One region of the Streptomyces sp. NPDC020996 genome, then DNA from elsewhere that is predicted to be linked to it. Evidence: riboswitches for the same ligand, from Rfam matches in the RefSeq annotation. Region 1 holds a riboswitch; each other region holds the start of a gene.

What was found. A riboswitch is a leader RNA that binds a small molecule or an ion and turns the genes downstream of it on or off. The one in region 1 is predicted to bind S-adenosylmethionine.
Region 2: it holds a riboswitch for S-adenosylmethionine, as region 1 does, so the genes downstream of both, AB0G63_RS01565 (ABC transporter substrate-binding protein) here and AB0G63_RS06330 (aminotransferase class V-fold PLP-dependent enzyme) in region 1, are expected to answer to the same signal.
Region 3: it holds a riboswitch for S-adenosylmethionine, as region 1 does, so the genes downstream of both, thrC (threonine synthase) here and AB0G63_RS06330 (aminotransferase class V-fold PLP-dependent enzyme) in region 1, are expected to answer to the same signal.
Region 4: it holds a riboswitch for S-adenosylmethionine, as region 1 does, so the genes downstream of both, AB0G63_RS11335 (amino acid ABC transporter permease) here and AB0G63_RS06330 (aminotransferase class V-fold PLP-dependent enzyme) in region 1, are expected to answer to the same signal.

The regions. Positions count from the first base shown of each region.
Region 1 covers NZ_JBFADM010000005.1:235,963-240,631, forward strand. The annotation lists gene AB0G63_RS06315 (hypothetical protein) at 1-192, opposite strand, end outside; partial or broken gene AB0G63_RS06320 (rhomboid family intramembrane serine protease) at 327-1,152, shown strand; gene AB0G63_RS06325 (Lrp/AsnC ligand binding domain-containing protein) at 1,149-1,430, shown strand; gene AB0G63_RS06330 (aminotransferase class V-fold PLP-dependent enzyme) at 1,456-2,817, opposite strand; SAM riboswitch class IV at 2,977-3,093, opposite strand; gene trpD (anthranilate phosphoribosyltransferase) at 3,167-4,231, opposite strand; gene AB0G63_RS06340 (cytochrome bc complex cytochrome b subunit) at 4,353-4,669, opposite strand, start outside.
Region 2 covers NZ_JBFADM010000002.1:45,502-50,170, reverse strand. The annotation lists gene AB0G63_RS01580 (TIGR03086 family metal-binding protein) at 1-72, opposite strand, end outside; gene AB0G63_RS01575 (winged helix-turn-helix domain-containing protein) at 588-1,121, shown strand; gene AB0G63_RS01570 (acyl-CoA dehydrogenase family protein) at 1,171-2,400, shown strand; SAM riboswitch class IV at 2,503-2,612, shown strand; gene AB0G63_RS01565 (ABC transporter substrate-binding protein) at 2,876-4,525, shown strand; gene AB0G63_RS01560 (ABC transporter permease) at 4,522-4,669, shown strand, end outside.
Region 3 covers NZ_JBFADM010000004.1:181,158-185,826, reverse strand. The annotation lists gene AB0G63_RS04900 (trehalose-6-phosphate synthase) at 1-621, opposite strand, end outside; gene AB0G63_RS04895 (glucosyl-3-phosphoglycerate synthase) at 1,276-2,220, opposite strand; SAM riboswitch class I at 2,378-2,535, shown strand; gene thrC (threonine synthase) at 2,554-3,837, shown strand; gene AB0G63_RS04885 (MoaD/ThiS family protein) at 4,013-4,288, shown strand.
Region 4 covers NZ_JBFADM010000011.1:151,758-156,426, reverse strand. The annotation lists gene AB0G63_RS11350 (LLM class flavin-dependent oxidoreductase) at 1-491, opposite strand, end outside; gene AB0G63_RS11345 (ABC transporter substrate-binding protein) at 622-1,647, opposite strand; gene AB0G63_RS11340 (amino acid ABC transporter ATP-binding protein) at 1,726-2,511, opposite strand; gene AB0G63_RS11335 (amino acid ABC transporter permease) at 2,508-3,485, opposite strand; SAM riboswitch class IV at 3,860-3,971, opposite strand; gene AB0G63_RS11330 (glutathione S-transferase C-terminal domain-containing protein) at 4,038-4,669, opposite strand, start outside.

The DNA.
Region 1 (4,669 bases):
GTTGCACCAGCGGCAGCGCACCGATTCGATGGTCTCACTGACCACCTCGCGCTCCTCGACCGACGGCTCACCGGCAAGGTCGAGGTGGACGTACTCGACGACCTTCGACGAGCGGGTCACGTCGAAACGCGTGAGGTTGCCGCAGAGGGTGCAGCGCCACCGCGTCGTGGCGGTCGGCAGGGGAACCGTCATCGTGACTGTGCTCTTTCCTTCTCGGTCTTCCATTGTCGGCGACGCCCCGGCCCGGCGGGGCGTGTGGCGGTAACCCTACGGCCTGGCAGGTAGTCGCCGCTGGTCCGTCCACGGCGGCGAGGCGGTCTGGGCTGATGCGTCCGCTTACGTCATGCTCTGTGTTCGTGATCGGCGACATCATCGGCAACTGGAGCGGGACCGTCGGCAGAGCGATCCGCGCTCCCTCGGCCCCGGTGACGTACGGGCTGATCGTCCTGTGCTGCCTGATCTTCCTGATCGGCCCGGCGGCGGGCCTGAATCCCGCCTACGGCTCCGGGGACGCGCTGCTCGCCGCCCAGCGGGCCTACTTCCGCCGCTGGGGCGTGGTGCCCGCGCAGCTGTTCGAGGGCTCGGCGCGGGCCGCGCTCACCCCGGCCACCGCCCTGTTCGTCCACGGCAGCTGGGTCCACCTGCTGGGCAACATGCTCTTCCTCTACGTCTTCGGCGTGATGACCGAGGAACGGATGGGCCGCGTGCGGTTCACCCTGTTCTACGTCGGCTGCGGCTACCTCGCCCTGCTGGGCTACTCGGCGGCCAATGCCTCCTCGGGGCAGTCGCTGGTCGGCGCGTCCGGGGCGATCTCGGCGGTCCTCGGTGCGTTCCTGTACCTCTTCCCCGGGGCACGGGTGACCAGTCTCCTGCCGTTCCTGCTGTTCCTGCCGCTGCGGTTCCCGGCGTGGGTCGTACTGCCGTTCTGGGCGGCCCTGCAGTGGGTGGCGGCGGGGCGGGCGGCCGAGGGGCCCGGCGTGGCCTATCTGGCGCACCTGGTGGGCTTCGGGCTGGGGTTCGTGCTGGCCTGGGCGCGGTTCGGGGAAACAGGGGGGCGCGTAGCGCGGCCTCGGAAGGGCGGTGACGGGTGACGGGCGGGCTAGAGTGAAATCCGCCCGAGTTCCGGCCACCGAGGGAGAGAACCAGCCGTGATCACCGCGATCGTCCTCATCAAGACCAGCGTGGACCGGATCCCCGAGATCGCGGAGTCGATCGCCAAGCTGGAGAGCGTCAGCGAGGTCTTCTCCGTGACCGGCACCTACGACCTGATCGCCATGGTGCGGGTCAGGCGGCACGAGGACCTGGCGGAGGTCATCCCGGGGCGCATCAGCAAGATCCCGGGCGTGGAGGCGACGGACACGCACGTCGCCTTCCGCACCTACTCGCAGCACGACCTGGAGGCGGCGTTCGCGATCGGCCTCGACTCCTGACCGCCGCCCCACGGGCGCTGCCGGCTCACACCGCGGGGACGCAACGGCCGTCCTGCGTCCGGTAGCGCAGCTTCGCCCCGTCGCGCACCAGCTCCCGCACGGCGTCGACGAACCGCTCCACATGCTCGTCGGGCGTTCCGGCGCCGAAGCTGACCCGGACGGCGTTCAGGGAGTTCTCGCCCGGCGCGGCCTCGGGGGCGCCGCACTCGCCCTGGGTCCGCGGGTCGCTGCCCAGCAGGGTACGGACCAGGGGGTGGGCGCAGAAGAGGCCGTCGCGGACGCCGATGCCGTACTCGGCGGACAGGGCGGCGGCGAAGTGGGAGCTGTTCCAGCCCTCCACGACGAAGGAGATGACGCCGACGCGGGGCGCGTCGTCGCCGAACAGCGACAGCACCCTGACCTCCGGGACCTCGGCCAGTCCTGCTCGCACCTTGCCGATCAGGTACTGCTCGCGGGCCACCAGCGCGTCGAAGCCGGCCTCGGTGAGCGCCTTGCAGGCCGACGCGACCGCGTAGGCGCCGATGACGTTGGGTGAGCCCGCCTCGTGCCGGGCGGCGCTGTCGTGCCACTCCACGTCCACTCCCCCGTCCGCGCGCCGGGTCACCCGGCGGCTGGCGCCGCCGCCCGCGAGGTACGGCTCGGCCGCGCGCAGCCAGTCGGCGCGGCCGGCCAGGACGCCGGAGCCGAAGGGGGCGTACAGCTTGTGGCCGGAGAAGGCGACCCAGTCGACGTCCAGGTCGCGGACGCTCACCGGGTGGTGCGGGGCGAGCTGGGCGGCGTCCAGGACGATGCGGGCGCCGTGCGCGTGGGCGGCGGCGGCCAGCTCGCGCACCGGCCACAGCTCGCCGGTGACGTTCGAGGCGCCGGTGACGCAGACCAGGGCGGGTCCGTGCGGATCGCGGGCGGCCAGGGCGCGCTCCAGGGTCTCGACGGCCTGCCGCGGGCTGCGCGGGGCGTCGAGGAAGGTGACGCGGGCGTTCCGCCACGGCAGCAGCGAGGCGTGGTGCTCGGTCTCGAAGACGAAGACCTGGCAGCCGGCCGGGAGGGCGGCGGCGAGCAGGTTGAGCGAGTCGGTGGTGGAGCGGGTGAAGACCAGCTGGTCGTCGGCGCGGCAGTCGAGGAACTCGGCGACCGTCCGGCGGGCGTTCTCGAACAGGTCGGTGGACAGCTGGGAGAGGTAGCCGGCGCCGCGGTGGACGCTGCCGTAGTACGGCGCGTACGCGGCCACGTCGTCCCAGACGCGCTGCAGGGCGGGCGCGCTGGCCGCGTAGTCGAGCGCGGCGTAGGCGACCTCGCCGCCGGTGACGAGCGGGACGGTGACGTCTCCACCCAGAACGGGCAGCGGGGTGCAAATGGACTGGGTGGTGGCAGCGGTGCAGACGGACATGGCGAACTCCTGTGAAAGGCAAGGGGATTCACCGCGCGAGCGGGTACGGCTCAAGCACGGGAAAGGTGAAGGGGGTACGCGGAGGCGGGGCTCTACGCCCTATCGCATTCGCTTGCTCACAGAAGGCTCCTCGACGACCAGGACCCCTGGTGTGCGAGGGGTCCGCGCTTGCCGTGGACCTCGCTGCCCACGGCCTGGTCTTCACCCGGGGCACCCCGCCACGGACGGAGGGTTGCCGGACAGTCGGCCGGGGCCGTATGACTGTCACTCATGACCTGGACAGGAACGTACGCGAGGTGATCGCGGTCCCGCAACTCCTGTCCGGATCGCGGGACCGCGCGCACCTCGGTCAGGCGTTGCTGGCGGCCACCCAGCGCTCCAGTGTGCGCTTGGCCGCGCCGGAGTCGATCGACTCCGCGGCCTTGGCCATGCCCTCGCGGATCTGCTCGGCGAGCGACCCCGGGCCCGGCTCCAGGGCCACCAGTGCCGCCGCCGCGTTCAGCAGCACGGCGTCCCGTACGGGCCCCGCCTCGCCTTCCAGCAGCCGCCGGGCGACCTCCGCGTTGTAGGACGCGTCAGCGCCCCGCAGCGCCTCCACCGGCACCAGGTCGATGCCGACCTCGCGCGGGTCGAAGACCTCCTCGCCGACCTTGCCGTCGCGGACCACCCAGACCCGGGAGGTGGCGGTGGTGGTCAGCTCGTCGAGGCCGTCGTCACCGCGGAACACCAGCGAGGAGTGGCCGCGCTCGGCGAAGACGCCGGCCACGATCGGCGCCATGCGCGGGTCGGCGACGCCCACCGCCTGCGCCTTGACCTTCGCGGGGTTGGTCAGCGGGCCGAGCGCGTTGAACACGGTGCGGATGCCCAGCTGCCCGCGCGCGGCGCCCGCGTGGCGCAGCGCCGGGTGGAACTTGATCGCGAAGCAGAAGGTGATGCCGGCCTCCTCGGCGACCGCCGGGACCCGCTCCAGCGGCAGCTCCAGGTTGACGCCCAGCTTCTCCAGGACGTCGGACGCGCCGGAGGCGGAGGACGCGGCCCGGTTGCCGTGCTTGACGACCTTCGCGCCCGTGCCGGCCACCACGATCGACGACATGGTGGAGATGTTGACCGTCTTCGCCCCGTCGCCGCCGGTGCCGACGATGTCGACGGCCGCGCCCGGCACCTCGATGACGTTGGCGTGCTCGTACATGGTGCGGACGAGTCCGTTGATCTCCTCGACGGTCTCGCCCTTGGCCCGCAGGGCCACCACGAAGCCGGCGATCTGCGCGTCGGTCGCCTCGCCGCGCATGATCAGGTCCATCGCCCAGGCGGTGTCGTCGGCGCTCAGGTCACGGCCGGCCAGCAGGCCGTTCAGCAGGGCGGGCCAGGAGCGGCCCGCCGCGGTGTCGCCTCCAGCGGGGGTCACAGCGCTCATAAGGCCGCTCCAGACGTCGTAGAAGAGAGTGTGCCTCCACCCTATCCAGCCGCGGCACGGCACAGGGCCCCGTCCGTAGACCGGACGGGGCCCTGTGCGGGGCGTGGCGACGCCTCAGCGATCAGTGGTGGCCGTGGCCGCTCGTGATCTCCTTGTACTCCTCGACGGTCGGCTTGGCGATCTGCGACTCCTCGCCGTAGTACGCCTCGCTCAGCTTGGCGCGCAGCTTCTGGGAGCTCCTCACCTTGCGCTCGACGCCGTTCTCGTCGACCGTCGGGCCGATCTGGAGCGGCTTGTACTGCTCGTGCGCCGTGAGGGTGTGCAGCTGCTCCTGGCTGAGCGGCTCGTGGACCTCGATGAACTCACCGTGCGGCAGGCGCTTGATGATGCCGGCCTCGCGGCCGTGCAGCACCTTCTCCTTGTCCCGGCGCTGCAGGC
Region 2 (4,669 bases), on a different contig from region 1:
AGCCTCGGCGGCGCATTCGGCCATGTGGGCGTGCAGCTCGTCGGTTCCGGGGTTCAGGTCGTCGTGCGTCATGCACACCACGCTAGGGACAGCCCGCCGAGGACTCTTGAACAAACGCGACACCCGCCCCGGCGTACCCGCTCACAGGGCCGATGGCCGTGGATACAGCGCGCGGTCGCCGAGCCGGAACGCTTCCGACAGGCAGGCGCCCCGGTCGAGTCCGGCGCACCGGCGGAGGTACACCTGCGCCGCATGTGAGGCATGTCATGAAAAGAACACCAATGAGAGTGACCACCAGGCGAGACCGGACCGTCCTTCCCTACAATTCCTATCGGTTTACTAGGAAAAGGTTGACGGCCCGTCCGTCGGATGCGGAGGATGCATGTATGTCTTCCGCGCAGCAACGACTCGCTCGTCGTCGGCACGTCGACTTTGTTCACGCCGGCAGCGTCCCCCGCCATTGCATGTGAGGCACGCGCCCCACACGCCGCGAGTGCCACTCCGCTCCTTCTCCCTCATTCCAGGTGGTCAGGCGAACCCACCCCACTGGGCCTGACGACCCGACGTACTCATGAAGGACGACCGTCATGACCACGGGACTTCCGGCCCAGGCCACTCCACCGGATGCACCGCCACCGGACATGCGCCGTCTCCGCCTCGTGGACGACACCGCGCAGAGCGACACGCAGGAGGGTGGTTCCCCGCCCCTGGTCGGCTACCTCATCCTCGTTCCCGAGGGCACCGATCCGGCCGGGCTCTTCGCCAAGGGCGTGACACGGCCCGAGATCCGACCGGTCGCCTACACGGACTCACCTCCCGTGCGGCAGACGGGAGAGGGAGTCGTCCGGGTCGACACCGGACGACATGTCGCAGAGGTGGACGGACGTGAACTCGACCTGAGCTACCTGGAGTTCGAGCTGCTCGCCCACCTCGTTCGGCAACCCCACCAAGTGCACTCGCGCGAGGCGTTGATAGCCGGCGTCTGGGGCTACGACCACATCGGCGACGGCCGCACCGTGGACGTCCACATCGCGCGCCTGCGCCGCAAGCTGGGCAGCGCACACCGGCACCGGATCGTCACCGTACGGGGCGTGGGCTACAAGTACGTGCCCGACCAATGAGAGATTCTCAACACCGCCTGCGACTCACGAACTTGAGGAGGTCACCGCCATGGGCGTTGCCACTGCGCCGTCCGGATCCGCCGGGAAGTCCGACCGGACCGGGCCCGGCCGTGCGCACTGGCTGCACGTGGCTCGCGAGACGGCGGAGGACCTGACCACGGACGCGGCGGCCAGGGAGCACGCGGGCAAAGCCCCGTTCGACGAGGTGTCCCGGCTGCGTGAAGCCGGGCTGCTGACGCTTCTCGTGCCGGCCGAGTCCGGGGGAGGCGGCGCGGACTGGACGACGGCGTACGCCGTCGTCCGGGAGATCGTCGCCGCCGACGGCGCCATCGGGCAACTGCTCGGCTGTCACTACTTCCTGTCATGGAGCGCCCGGTTCTTCGCCCAGCCCGCCGCCGCCACCCGGATCGAACAACAGTCGGCGACGCAGCAGTGGTGCTGGGGCGGCGGTCTCGCCCCGCAGGAACTGCCTCTGACCCTGACCAGGAAAGGCAGGGGCTACGTACTTGACGGTCGGCAGAGCTACACCACCGGGGTCCTGGTCGCCGACCGCCTCGCCGTGCGGGCCGAGCGGGCCGACACCGGCGAACCGCTCGTCGTCGTCGCCGATCCCGCCCATCGCCGCGTGCGGATCTACGGCGACGCGGACACCTTCGGCCAGCGGCTCGCGGCCGGCGGCAGCGTGGAGTTCGACGCCGTGCCGATCGCCGCCCACGACGTACTCGGCTCCCTGTCCGCAGACGACGACGTGCTGTCACCCCAGGCCGCTCTCACATCACCGATCGGACGCCTCCTGTCCGTCCAACTCCTTCTCGGCATTGCCGAGGGAGTGCTCGCCGAGGCCCGTGAGTACACCAGGGCGGGCCGTTCGTCCTGGCATCCTGCCCGGCCGGGCGGCTCTCCTGAGGATCCGTACGCGCTGACCGCCTACGGAGAGCTCACCGTCCTCACCCGTGCCGCCTCCGCACTCACCGGTCAAGCGGTGGAAGCCGTGCACGGCGGCCTGGCACGCGGCGAGGACCTCACCTACGACGAGTACGCTGACATCTCGGTCCTCGTGACCATGGCCGAAGCCGCCGCTTCCAGAGCCGCGCAGGAATCCACCACCCGCGCCCTCGACGTCATCGGCTCCCGCTCCGCTTCCGCGCGGCTGGGCTTCGACCGCTTCTGGCGCAATGCGAGGACCCACACCTTGTACGAGCCTGCCGCCCAGCGGCTCCGCGACGTCGGCGACTACTTCCTCAACGGGGCACACCCTCCGTTCGTCCTGCCTGCCTGACCCGGAGGCCGTGGAGCGCCTGGACGTCAGTCGGCCCCGGACCTGATCCAGGGTCAGGGCCCGTCTTGACGCCGGAAGAACTGCCGATCTACGGTGAGCGCGAGCTACGAGTTCCGGTGATCAAGCCCTGGCTGGCCGGACGGCAACCCTCGACGCAGTGGGGTGCCCCAGGTGAAGGCTCGGCGGATTTTCTCATTCTGCAAGTGCGCTCACTCGGCCCCGAGGCGGGCCAGAACCCGGGAGGACGGCATGGCTGGAGCCTTGATGCTGTGCTCCCGGCTTCATGTCGATCTGCTGCTGGTGTCCAGCTGTCTGTGTACGGGCTGATCCACCCCTCCTCGGGCCGGCAGACCTGCCACCCGCCCGTTTGACCCTCTCCACCTCCTTTCTCCCTTTCCCACGTGACCGGCACGCCACGGCACAGCCCTGCGTCACGGCTGCCTGCGCACCCCCGATACGGAAGCAGAGATTCCTGATGGCACTGCACAACGGCCCGACACCGGACAGATCCCTCCGGTCCGGCCTCGGCGCGATATCCCTCGGCACGGCGTTCCTGGTGGCGCTGACCGGCTGCACCAGCAGCAAGGACGGCAGCACCGCGAGCTCCGCCGCGGCGATCACCGTCGGTACGACCGACCAGGTCACCAGCCTCGACCCGGCCGGCTCGTGGGACGCGGGCTCCGGCACCGTCGAGAGCGAGGTCTTCGCGACCCTGCTCAGCCAGAAGAACGGCTCCGCGGAGGTCTCCCCGGATCTGGCCACCGGAATCGAGCTGACGGGACCCAAGGAGTACACCGTCACGCTCAAGAAGGGCCTGAAGTTCGCCAACGGCCACGAACTCACTTCGTCTGACGTCAAGTTCAGCTTCGACCGGAATCTGAAGATCGCCGACGAGAACGGACCGTCGTCGCTGCTGTACAACCTCTCCTCGGTCGCCGCCCCGGACCCGGCCACCGTCGTCTTCACCCTCAAGTCGGCCGACGACACGCTGTTCCCGCAGGTGCTGTCCACGGCCGCCGGCTACATCGTGGACGAGCAGGTGTTCCCCGCGGACAAGATCCTCGACGACAAGTCGATCGTCACGGCCAAGCCGTGGAACGGGCCGTACGGCATCCAGAGCTACGACAAGAACTCGCTGGTGTCCTTCACCGCCAACGCCGAGTACCAGGGCCAGTTGGGCACGCCGAAGACCAAGAACGTCCGGCTGAAGTACTACACCGACGCCGGCAATCTGAAGCTCGACGTCCAGCAGGGCACCATCGACGCCGTCTACCGCACGCTGACCACGACCGACCTGGACGACCTCGCCAAGCAGAAGGGCGTCAAGGTCCACACCGGTTCCGGCAACGGAATCCGCTACATCGTCTTCGACCTGGCCGCCCAGCCCTACGGCACCAAGACCAAGAACGCCGACGCGAAGAAGGCGCTCGCCGTCCGCCAGGCGGTCGCGGACTCCGTCGACCGGTCCCAACTCGCCCAGCAGGTCTACAAGAACACCTACCAGCCGCTGTACAGCTCCGTCCCGGACGGACTGACCGGTGCCACCCCGTCCTTCAAGTCGCTCTACGGCGACAAGAAGGGCGGCCCCGACAAGGCCGCCGCGGCGGCCCGGCTGAAGGCGGCGAAGGTCAGCACACCGGTCACCCTCAACCTCCAGTACAACAGCGACCACTACGGCTCGTCGTCGGCCGACGAGTACGCGCTGATCAAGACGCAGCTCGAAGCGACCGGGCTGTTCAAGGTGAACCTGCAGTCCACCGAGTGGACCCAGTACGGCAAGGACCGCGTCAAGCATCTCTACCCGCTCTACCAGCTCGGCTGGTACGCCGACTACCTCGACGCCGACAACTACCTCTCGCCCTTCTACTCGGCCAACAGCTGGGTCGCCAACGGCTACGACGACCCCGCCGTGCGCACGCTGATCAAGAAGGAGGAGACCGAGACGGACGCCGCCGAGCGGACCGAACTGCTGAAGCAGGCACAGGACAAGGCCGCCGCCCAGGTGCCGCTGCTGCCGCTGCTGCAGGGCTCCACCGCCATCGTCACCCGCACCGGCGTCAGCGGCGTGCCGGACGAGCTGGACGCGACGTACCAGTTCCGCTGGGCCGGGCTCTCGAAGAAGTGAGCACCCTGACGCAGGAGACCCCCGGCGCCGTCGCCACCCCGGCCGACGGCGCCGCCGGGTACGGGTTCGCCCGCTACCTGGCGGTCCGCTTCCTCCTCATCATCCCCACCGTGCTGATCCTGGTCAGTCTGGTCTTCTTCCTGA
Region 3 (4,669 bases), on a different contig from region 1:
CGCGGTGAACGCGTCCGCCCAACGGCGGGTGAGGAAGCCGAGCCGGTCGGCGCCGAGCATGCCGCGGAGCAACTGGACCCGGATGTCGTCCGGCAGCATCCGGAAGTACGCGTCGGGCGCCCACGGCGTGTGCGAGAAGTGCCCGATGCGCAGGTCCGGCCGCAGCTCCCGCAGCATCCCCGGCACCAGGCACAGGTGGTAGTCCTGCACCAGCACCGCGGCGCCCTCGGCCGCCTCCTCGGCCAGCGCCTCGGCGAAGGCCCGGTTGTAGGTCTCGTAGGCCGCCCACTGGCGCCGGAACTCCGCGTCGAAGACGGGCTCCAACGGCGTCTGGTACAGCATGTGGTGCACGAACCACAGCACCGAGTTGGCGATGCCGTTGTAGGCGTCGGCGTGCACGTCGGCCGGGACGTCCAGCATCCGCACGCCGTCCTCGCCGACCCCGCGGCGCACCGCCTCTCTGTCCCCGTCACCCAGCGCGGAGCACACCCACAGGGCGCCCGCCTCCGGCCCGATGGCCGACAGACCGGAGACCAGTCCGCCCCCGCCCCGCTTGGCGAACAGCGAGCCGTCCTCCCGCACCTGGTACGAAACGGGCCCGCGGTTGGACGCGACCAGCACCTGATGAGCGGCACCGCGCGCGGAACCAGCGGACGAGGAGGCGGAAGGGGACGGGGAAGCGGCAGGGGAGGGAGAAGCAGAAGGGGAAGGGGAAGCCGAGGAAGCCATAAGCCCAAACTAGCCCGGCCGCGGATTGCTCAAACGTGCGTCCGGTTTCCCCGCCCGCACGAGTGTCGCGAGACGCCAGATCCGGCCGACGGACGCCGCCACCCGCAAGCCCACGGCGCCCCGGCAGCGCCCGAAGGGGCGCGGGGAACTGCGCGACCGGCCACGACGGTGCCGCAGATGACTGACGGCGCGGCGCGGCAGGGTCGGTGGCACCTTCGCGGCGGCCTGGCAGCGCCCGTAGGGGCGCGGGGAACTGCGCGACCGGCCACGACGGTGCCGCAGACGACTGACGGCGCGGCAGGGTCGGTGGCACCTTCGCGGCGGCCTGGCAGCGCCCGTAGGGGCGCGGGGAACTGCGCGACCGGCCACGACGGTGCGGCAGACGACTGACGGCGCGGCGCGGCAGGGTCGGTGGCACCTTCGTGGCGGCCTGGCAGCGCTCCGTAGGGGCGCGGGGAACTGCGCGACCGGCCACGACGGCGCGGCAGACGCCCGCCGGCATGCCGCGGCACGGCACGGCATGCCGCCGCACCACCAGCGGAGCGCTCACGCCACCTTGCGGGTCTGGTACTCCGCCAGTTCCGCCATCGGCGGCCGTTCCTCCGTGTCCACGGAGTAGGTGCGCGGCTCGAAACCGTCCTCGCCGCGTTCGAACTGGGTGAGCGCGGGCCGGATGAGGTGGCCGCGGGCCAGACGGAGCTGGGCGGTGCGGTAGATCGCGGCGGCCATCCGGCCGAGCGCCTGCCCGTCCTGGTGCCGGTGCTTGCGCACGCCCACGTCGACCTGGGCGAGGGCGTCCAGGCCCACCAGGTGCAGGGCGTCGACCAGCATGCCCAGCTCCACCCCGTAGCCGACCGGGAAGGGCAACTGCTCCAGCAGGCTGCGGCGGGCGGCGTACTCGCCGCCGAGCGGCTGCACGAACCCGGCCAGCTGCGGCCAGTGCATGTTCAGCAGCGGGCGCGCCATCAGCTCGGTGACCCGGCCGCCCTGGCCCGCCGCGCCGCCGAGCGGACGGTCGTACATCGCCTTGACCAGATCGACCCCGGGGTCGGTGAGCAGCGGGCCCACGATCCCGGAGACGAAGTCGGAGGAGAACTCCTTCAGGTCGGCGTCGATGAAGCAGACGATGTCCCCGCTCGTGACGAGCAGGGAGCGCCACAGCACCTCCCCCTTGCCGGGGACGGCGGGTATGCGCGGCAGGATGTCGTCGCGGTGGACCACCCGCGCGCCCGCCGCCGCGGCGACCTGGGACGTGCGGTCGGTGGACCCGGAGTCGACGACGACGATCTCGTCGACGAGCGGGACCTGCTGCATGAGGTCGTGACGGATGACCGCGACGATGTCGCCGACCGTCCCCTCCTCGTTGAGCGCGGGCAGCACGACACTGACCGACTGGCCCGTGCGCTGCTTGGCAGCCAGGACCATGTGCAGCGGCCGGTCGGTCACGGACCAGGAGCGGGTTTCCAGCCAGCGCTCGACTTCGTTCAGCACAGTGCGCGGCTCCTCTGCGTTCTCTCGGCGAGCGGACCCTGTGATCCATCTCGCGGTTCGGACGGCTATCTCAACTGTCCTGGCCTTCGGTTACAGTCTTGAACAACGCTGATGACCATCGCATGTCGGGGGTCGCCACGCGCTCACAACCGAATACCGCTCATCCAGAGGGGCAGAGGGACACGGCCCGATGAAGCCCCGGCAACCCTCCAGCCGGTTCTCGTACCGATCACCGTTGATCGCCGCGCGAGGCTCCCGGCTAGGGAAGGTGCCAAATCCGTCTCACGGCGAGATGCGTCGTGAGGAAGATGAGGAGAAAGGGCCTCGCCTCACATGGCTGTGCAGACTGTTGCAAGCACCACGGACTCCACCGTAGACCTCGGCCCCGCCGCGGCTCTGTCCTGTCGCGAATGCGGCCACCGCGTCCCCCTCGGACCGGTCTTCGCCTGCGAGGAGTGTTTCGGCCCGCTGGAGATCGCGTACGACTTCTCGGCCTACGACACCGAGGAGCTCCGCAGGCGCATCGAGGCGGGACCCGCGAACATCTGGCGTTACGCGCCGCTGCTGCCCGTCCCCGCGGACGTGGCCGACAAGCCCAACCTGAACCCGGGCTGGACCAAGCTCGTCAAGGCCGACAACCTCGCCCGCGAGCTCGGCGTGACCGGCGGGCTGTATGTGAAGGACGACTCCGGCAACCCGACGCACTCCTTCAAGGACCGTGTGGTCGCCCAGGCCCTGGAGGCCGCCCGCGCCTTCGGCTTCACCACCCTCTCCTGCTCCTCCACCGGCAACCTGGCCGGCGCCGTCGGCGCCGCGGCCGCCCGCGCCGGCCTCCGTTCCTGCGTGTTCATCCCGCACGACCTGGAGCAGGGCAAGGTCGTCATGGCCGCCATCTACGGCGGCGACCTCGTCGGCATCGAGGGCAACTACGACGACGTCAACCGCTTCTGCTCCGAGCTCATCGGCGACCCGGCCGGCGAGGGCTGGGGCTTCGTCAACGTCAACCTGCGGCCGTACTACGCGGAAGGGTCCAAGACCCTGGCGTACGAGGTGTGCGAGCAGCTCGGCTGGCGGCTGCCGGACCAGATCGTCATCCCCATCGCCTCCGGCTCGCAGCTCACCAAGGTCGACAAGGGCCTCCAGGAGCTGATCAAGCTCGGGCTCGTCGAGGACAAGCCGTACAAGATCTTCGGCGCGCAGGCGCTGGGCTGCTCGCCGGTGTCCACCGCCTTCAAGGCCGGCCACGACGTGGTCCGCCCGCAGAAGCCGGACACCATCGCCAAGTCCCTCGCCATCGGCAACCCGGCCGACGGCCCCTACGTCCTCGACATCGCCCGCCGCACCGGCGGCGCCGTGGAGGACGTCACCGACGAGCAGGTCGTCGACGCGATCAAGCTGCTCGCCCGGACCGAGGGCATCTTCGCCGAGACGGCGGGCGGCGTGACGGTCGGCGTGACGAAGAAGCTGATCGACAACGGCGTCCTCGACCCCACGAAGACCACCGTCGTCCTCAACACCGGCGACGGCCTGAAGACGCTGGACGCGGTGGCCGGCACCGGCCTCACCGCGACCATCCGCCCCAACCTTGAGTCGTTCCGAGAGGCCGGCCTCGCTTGACCTCCTCCTCGGTGTCCCGGGGAGTCCAGTGGTCACCCGCTGGGCTTCCTGCTTCCCGGCCGACCGCCCCCGGGCCGGACCCAAGCCGAGGTCTTACGCCGGCTCCACAGGCCGAAACCGCCGGCCCGGCGGCCGAAACGCAAAGTAGTCTTGTAGTCACTGGAGGTCAAACCGCATGAGCGTGACCGTTCGCATCCCCACCATCCTGCGCACCTACACCGGCGGTCAGGCCGAGGTCCCCGCCGAGGGCGCGACCCTCGCCGAGGTCATCGCGGATCTGGAGAAGAACCACACGGGCATCGCCGCCCGCGTCCTGGACGACCAGGGCAAGCTGCGCCGCTTCGTCAACGTCTACGTCAACGACGACGACGTCCGCTTCGAGCAGGGCCTGGAGACCGTCACCCCCGACGGGGCCGGCGTCTCCATCATCCCGGCCGTCGCGGGCGGCTGACCTGGCCGTTCGTTTACCGCCGGTAACGACGGTGACGCAGAGTTCTGACCGATTGCCCCCTCCGTGAGAGAAGCGGAGGGGGCAATTCTGTATGGTTGAGCGCGGTACAGTTGGGGAACCCACCCCCGGCTCCGCGCGCCGGACGCGATCAGTGCCCGCTCCGATGCGTCGAGAAATAGCCAAAGTGTGCGAGTCTTTTGCGCCATTCGCTCTTTATGTGCGGCCCGACTTGCCCTGAATTCGGGGGAATTCTTACTACATTCCGGACCCCTTCCGTCCGGAATTCTCGTCCGACTGACCTGTTGCAGACGGCAGTTGGGCAGATACATTCGGCCGCGGTCGACGCGTTCCGGCGCACGCCCCCAATCCGTGGGGGGTGAG
Region 4 (4,669 bases), on a different contig from region 1:
ACGGGGTCGTCGTAGCCGTCGAGGTGCCCGATGGTGCGGCGGCCGAAGTGGTCGGCCTCGTGCGGCCGGGCGGTGATCTGCACCCGCAGGCCGGCGCGGCCGGTGCTGACGTGGTCGAGGGTGGCGATCGCCTTGGAGATGTGGAACGGCTCGGTGTGGGTGGCGATCACGGTCGGCACCAGGCCGATGTGCCGGGTCAGCGGGGCGATGCGGGAGGCGGTCAGGACGGCGTCGAGGCGGCCGCGGACCTGGTCGGTGCGCCCGTCGAGGTCGAAGGGGTGCGAGGACTGAAGGCCGAGGCCGTCCTCGAAGGTCACGAAGTCGATGAGGCCCCGCTCGGCCTCGGCCACCAGACCGGCCCAGTACGCGGCGGTGAACAGTTCCCTGGGCCGGGCCACCGGTTCGCGCCAGGAGGCGGGGTGCCAGCCGGTGCCGTCCAGGGCGACGGCGAGGTGGAGGGCGGCCGGGGAGGGTGCGGTGGATGAGGTCACGGGGTGCCTTCCGGTGAGTCCGAAGTCCGTACGGAGCGCCGGCCCCCGCGCGGACGGGGGCCGGCGGCGGGCGAGCGCGGTGGGAGGGGGCGCCCCCGGCCATGGGCCGGGGGCTGCCGGGTCCCGCCGGTCAGGAGTTGTCCAGCGGCAGTCCCGGCGGGTTGACCAGGGACTTGGCGACCGCCTCGTTGGAGAGGTTCCAGGCGGCCAGCCACTTGGCGTACTGGCCGCTGTCGATGAGGTGGTTGATCGCGTCGGCGAGGGGCTTCGCCAGGCCGCTGTCCTTCTTGGCGGTGGCCGCGATCAGGCCCTGCAGGTCGGCGCCCGCGCCGGAGAACTTGCCCGCGTTGCGGGTCGGCTGGGGCGTCTTGGCGACCTGGGTGATGTGGTAGGCGATGCCGGGGTTGGGGCCGAAGTAGGCGTCGATCTTGCCGCTGCCCAGGGCCAGGTAGGTGCTGTTGCTGTCCTGGAAGTACTTGACGGTGAGCTTCTTGCCCTCGCTCTCCAGCTTCTTCTTCCACTCCAGCAGGATCTTCTCCTGGTTGGTGCCGGAGCCGACGGCCACGGTGAGGCCGGCCAGGCTGCGGTAGTCGCCGTCGAAGTTCCAATTGCTCTTCTCGGGCACCTCGAAGGCGAGGTTGTCCTGCCGGTAGGAGGCGAACTCGTACTTCTTCTTGCGTTCCTCGGTGTCGGTGACGTTGGAGAAGGCGACGTCGACCTTGCCGCTGTCGATGCCGACGAAGAGGTTCTCCCAGGTGGAGTTCTTCAGTTCGGGCTTCAGGCCGAGGACCGCGGCGACGAGGCGGCCGAGGTCGGGCTCGGCGCCGGTGAGGGACTTCTGGTCGCTGCCGACGTACGCCAGCGGCGGGAAGCCGGACGGCAGCGCGCCGACGCCGATGACGAGCTTGCCGGACTTGCGGACGGAGGCGGGCAGTTCGGCGCTGATGGACTTCACCTCGGCGACCTTGAGAGTGGTCTCCTTCGCGGCGCCGTTGGACAGCCGTCCCACGGTCACGGACCCGGCGGCGGTGCTGCCGGTGCCGGTGGCCGCGTCACTGTCGCCGCCGCAGGCGGCGAGCCCGGCGGCGAGGGCGGTGACGGCGGTGGCCGCCGTGAGGCCGCGCAGCAGGTGACGTCGGGAGAGGTGGGAAGGCATGGCTGTTCCTTGTCGTTCGGTGAGGGTGTTGCTGGTGGTGCCTGTGCTACGGGGGTGGTGGTCTGGGGGGCGGCCGGTTCAGAGGACCTTGCTCAGGAAGTCCCGGGTCCGCTCGTGCCGGGGGTTGTCCAGGACCTCGGCGGGCGGGCCCTGCTCGACGACCCGGCCTTCGTCGAGGAAGACGATCCGGTCGGCGATCCGGCGGGCGAAGCCGATCTCGTGGGTGACGATGACGAGCGTGGTTCCGCTGCTCGCCAGGTCCTCGATGACGGCGAGGACTTCGCCGACGAGTTCGGGGTCGAGGGCGGAGGTGGGTTCGTCGAAGAGGATGACGCCGGGGCGCAGGGCGAGCGCGCGGGCGATGGCCACGCGCTGCTGCTGGCCGCCGGACAGCTGGCGCGGGTAGGCGCCGGTCCGGTCGGCGAGGCCGACCCTGCCGAGCAGTTCGCGGGCGAGTTCCCGTGCCTCGGCCTTGGCGAGCCGGCCGGTGGCGACGGGGGCGGCGGCCACGTTGTCCAGCACGGTCAGGTGCGGGAAGAGGTTGAAGTTCTGGAAGACGAAGCCGATGCGGCTGCGCTGGGCGAGGATGGTCCGCTCGCTCAGCTCCCTCAGCCGCTCGCCGTGCCGGCGTACGCCGATCAGCTCGCCGCCCACGCTGACGTGGCCGATCTCCGGCTTCTCCAGGTGGTTCATCACCCGCAGCAGGGTCGACTTGCCGGAGCCGGACGGGCCGAGGATCACGGTGACCTCGCCGGGGCGCACGGTCAGGTCGATGCCGTCCAGGACGCGGTGGGCGCCGTACCACTTGTGCACGTCGTGCACCTCGACCGCGGCGGGCCGGGTGCTGAGGGTCTCGGCGGTCATACGGCGGCCTCCCTGCGCGCACGGTCCCGCAGGTCGCGCAGGCCGGTGCGGAGCTTCTGCAGCGGCGTCGGCGGCAGGGAGCGGGTGGCGCCCCGGGCGTAGTACCGCTCGACGTAGAACTGGGCGACGGACACCAGGCTGGTCAGGATCAGGTACCAGACGGTGACCACCAGCAGCAGCGGCACGATGTCGCCGGGGTAGGTGCTGCCCATCGTCTGCGCGGAGCCGAACAGGTCGAGCAGGGACACGTAGAAGACCAGCGAGGTGCCCTTGATCAGGCCGATGAGCTGGTTGACGTAGTTCGGGACGATCGACCGCAGCGCCTGCGGGAGGACGATCCTGGTGAACTGGTAGCTCTTGGGCAGGCCGAGCGCCGCGGCGGCCTCGTGCTGGCCCTGGTCGACGGAGAGGAGGCCGCCGCGGACGACCTCGGCGGCGTAGGCCGCCTCGTTGAGGCTGAGGCCGACGACGGCGACCACCATGTCGGTGGCGAGCCGGGACTCGTCGAAGGTGAAGAAGGCGGGCCCGAAGGGGACGCCGAGGCTCAACGTCTGGTACAGGGCGCTGAAGTTGTAGAGGAACAGCAGCACCACGATCAGCGGGATGGAGCGCAGCGCCCAGACGTAGGTCCAGCTGACCGCGCGCAGCACCGGGGACTTCGAGAGGCGGGCCAGGGCGAGGAGGATGCCGCCGAGCAGGCCCAGCACGGCGCTGTAGGCGGTGACTTCGAGGGTGATGAGGAGCCCGTCGAGGATGGTCGGCCGAAGGAACCAGTAGCCGAAGCGGTCCCACTGGTAGAAGGGGTTGGTCGCCAGACCGTGCACGAACTGGGCCACGAGGACCAGGACGACCGCGGTGGCGATCCAGCGTCCGGGCCGCCGCAGCGGCTGGACGCGCTGTGCGGACAGGGTCTTTGACGGTGTGTCGGCGGGCGGTGCCCCGGCGAGGGACACGGCGCCTGGGAGTTCACTCATGGAGGGCTCCGGCTGGGTCGGACACCCCCGGACCGTGACGGCGTGTGCCGCGACGGCGAGCGGCGCATACGCGCGGGCGTACGGACCGGGGGCGGAAAGGACAACGGCACACCGGGCGGGCGGTGTTCGTCAGGGATGCGCGGGCCGCTCAGGCCGGTGGCCGGCCTGGGGGCCGAGTCTGCCGGTGCTGGTGGTCAGCCGTGGCAGCGGGCGCGGCCCGGTGCGGTACACAGTGCGCTGCTGACGCGCAGCAGATCGACGGCGCGGTCGGCGACGAGCGGCTTCGCGCACGGCGGTACGCAGCTCAGGGGACGGCGTGTCACCGTCCTGAAAGCTGCGTACATCTCGTCACCGTCACTGTTCCGGCCCTGCGGGCCTCGCGCTTACCGAAAAACGTCATCCGGTCCGGTCGTCACCTGGGGCACCCCACCGCTGAGCGAGGGTTGCCGGTCAGCGAGCCAGGGCTTGGCGCTGACGCTCATGACCGTTGTGAGCCGCAAGTCAATGCGCTCGGCCCGGCCGATGTCAACACCGGTCCACCAGGTGGAACGGTCAGGGGGTGTGGGCGGCCCAGTCCAGGATCCGGACGGCGGCTCCGGCGTCCTCCAGGCCCCGGCAGCGGGCGTGGTGGCGGCGGGCGATGCCGTCCAGGTCGAGGTGCGGTCCGAAGGCGGGGTGGGCGGTCAGGCGGCGGGCGTAGGCCCACAGGGCGGGGTGGGCGGCGACGCGGTGGACGGCGGAGGCGTCCAGGTGGTTGCGGTGCACCGTGTCGAGCAGCACCAGCGCGGACCACAACTCGACGTCGGCGGCGGTGACCTGATCGCGGATCAGGTACGTGCGCCCGTCGAGCCACCGCTCCAGGGCGCCCAGCGTGGTGAGCAACTCCTCCAGTGCGGCGGCGCGTTCGTCCGGCCCGGTGTCCGCGGCGCCGGCCCGCTGCGCGGCGCGTTCGATGCCGTGCGCGCACATCCGCTCGACGGCCTCGATCTCCGACTCCGCGCCGCGGGGGTACGGTGAGGGGCGGCCGGCGCCGAAGCCGCGGGCGAGGTCGCGCATGATGTCGGGGGCGTGGGTGCTGACGATGCGCCCGGACCAGTCGTCGCCGAGCACGGGTGCGACGGCGGGGCCGCCGTAGCGGTGGGCGCTGGCGTCGTACAGCGGGCGCAGGGCGTGGTAGCCGCCGT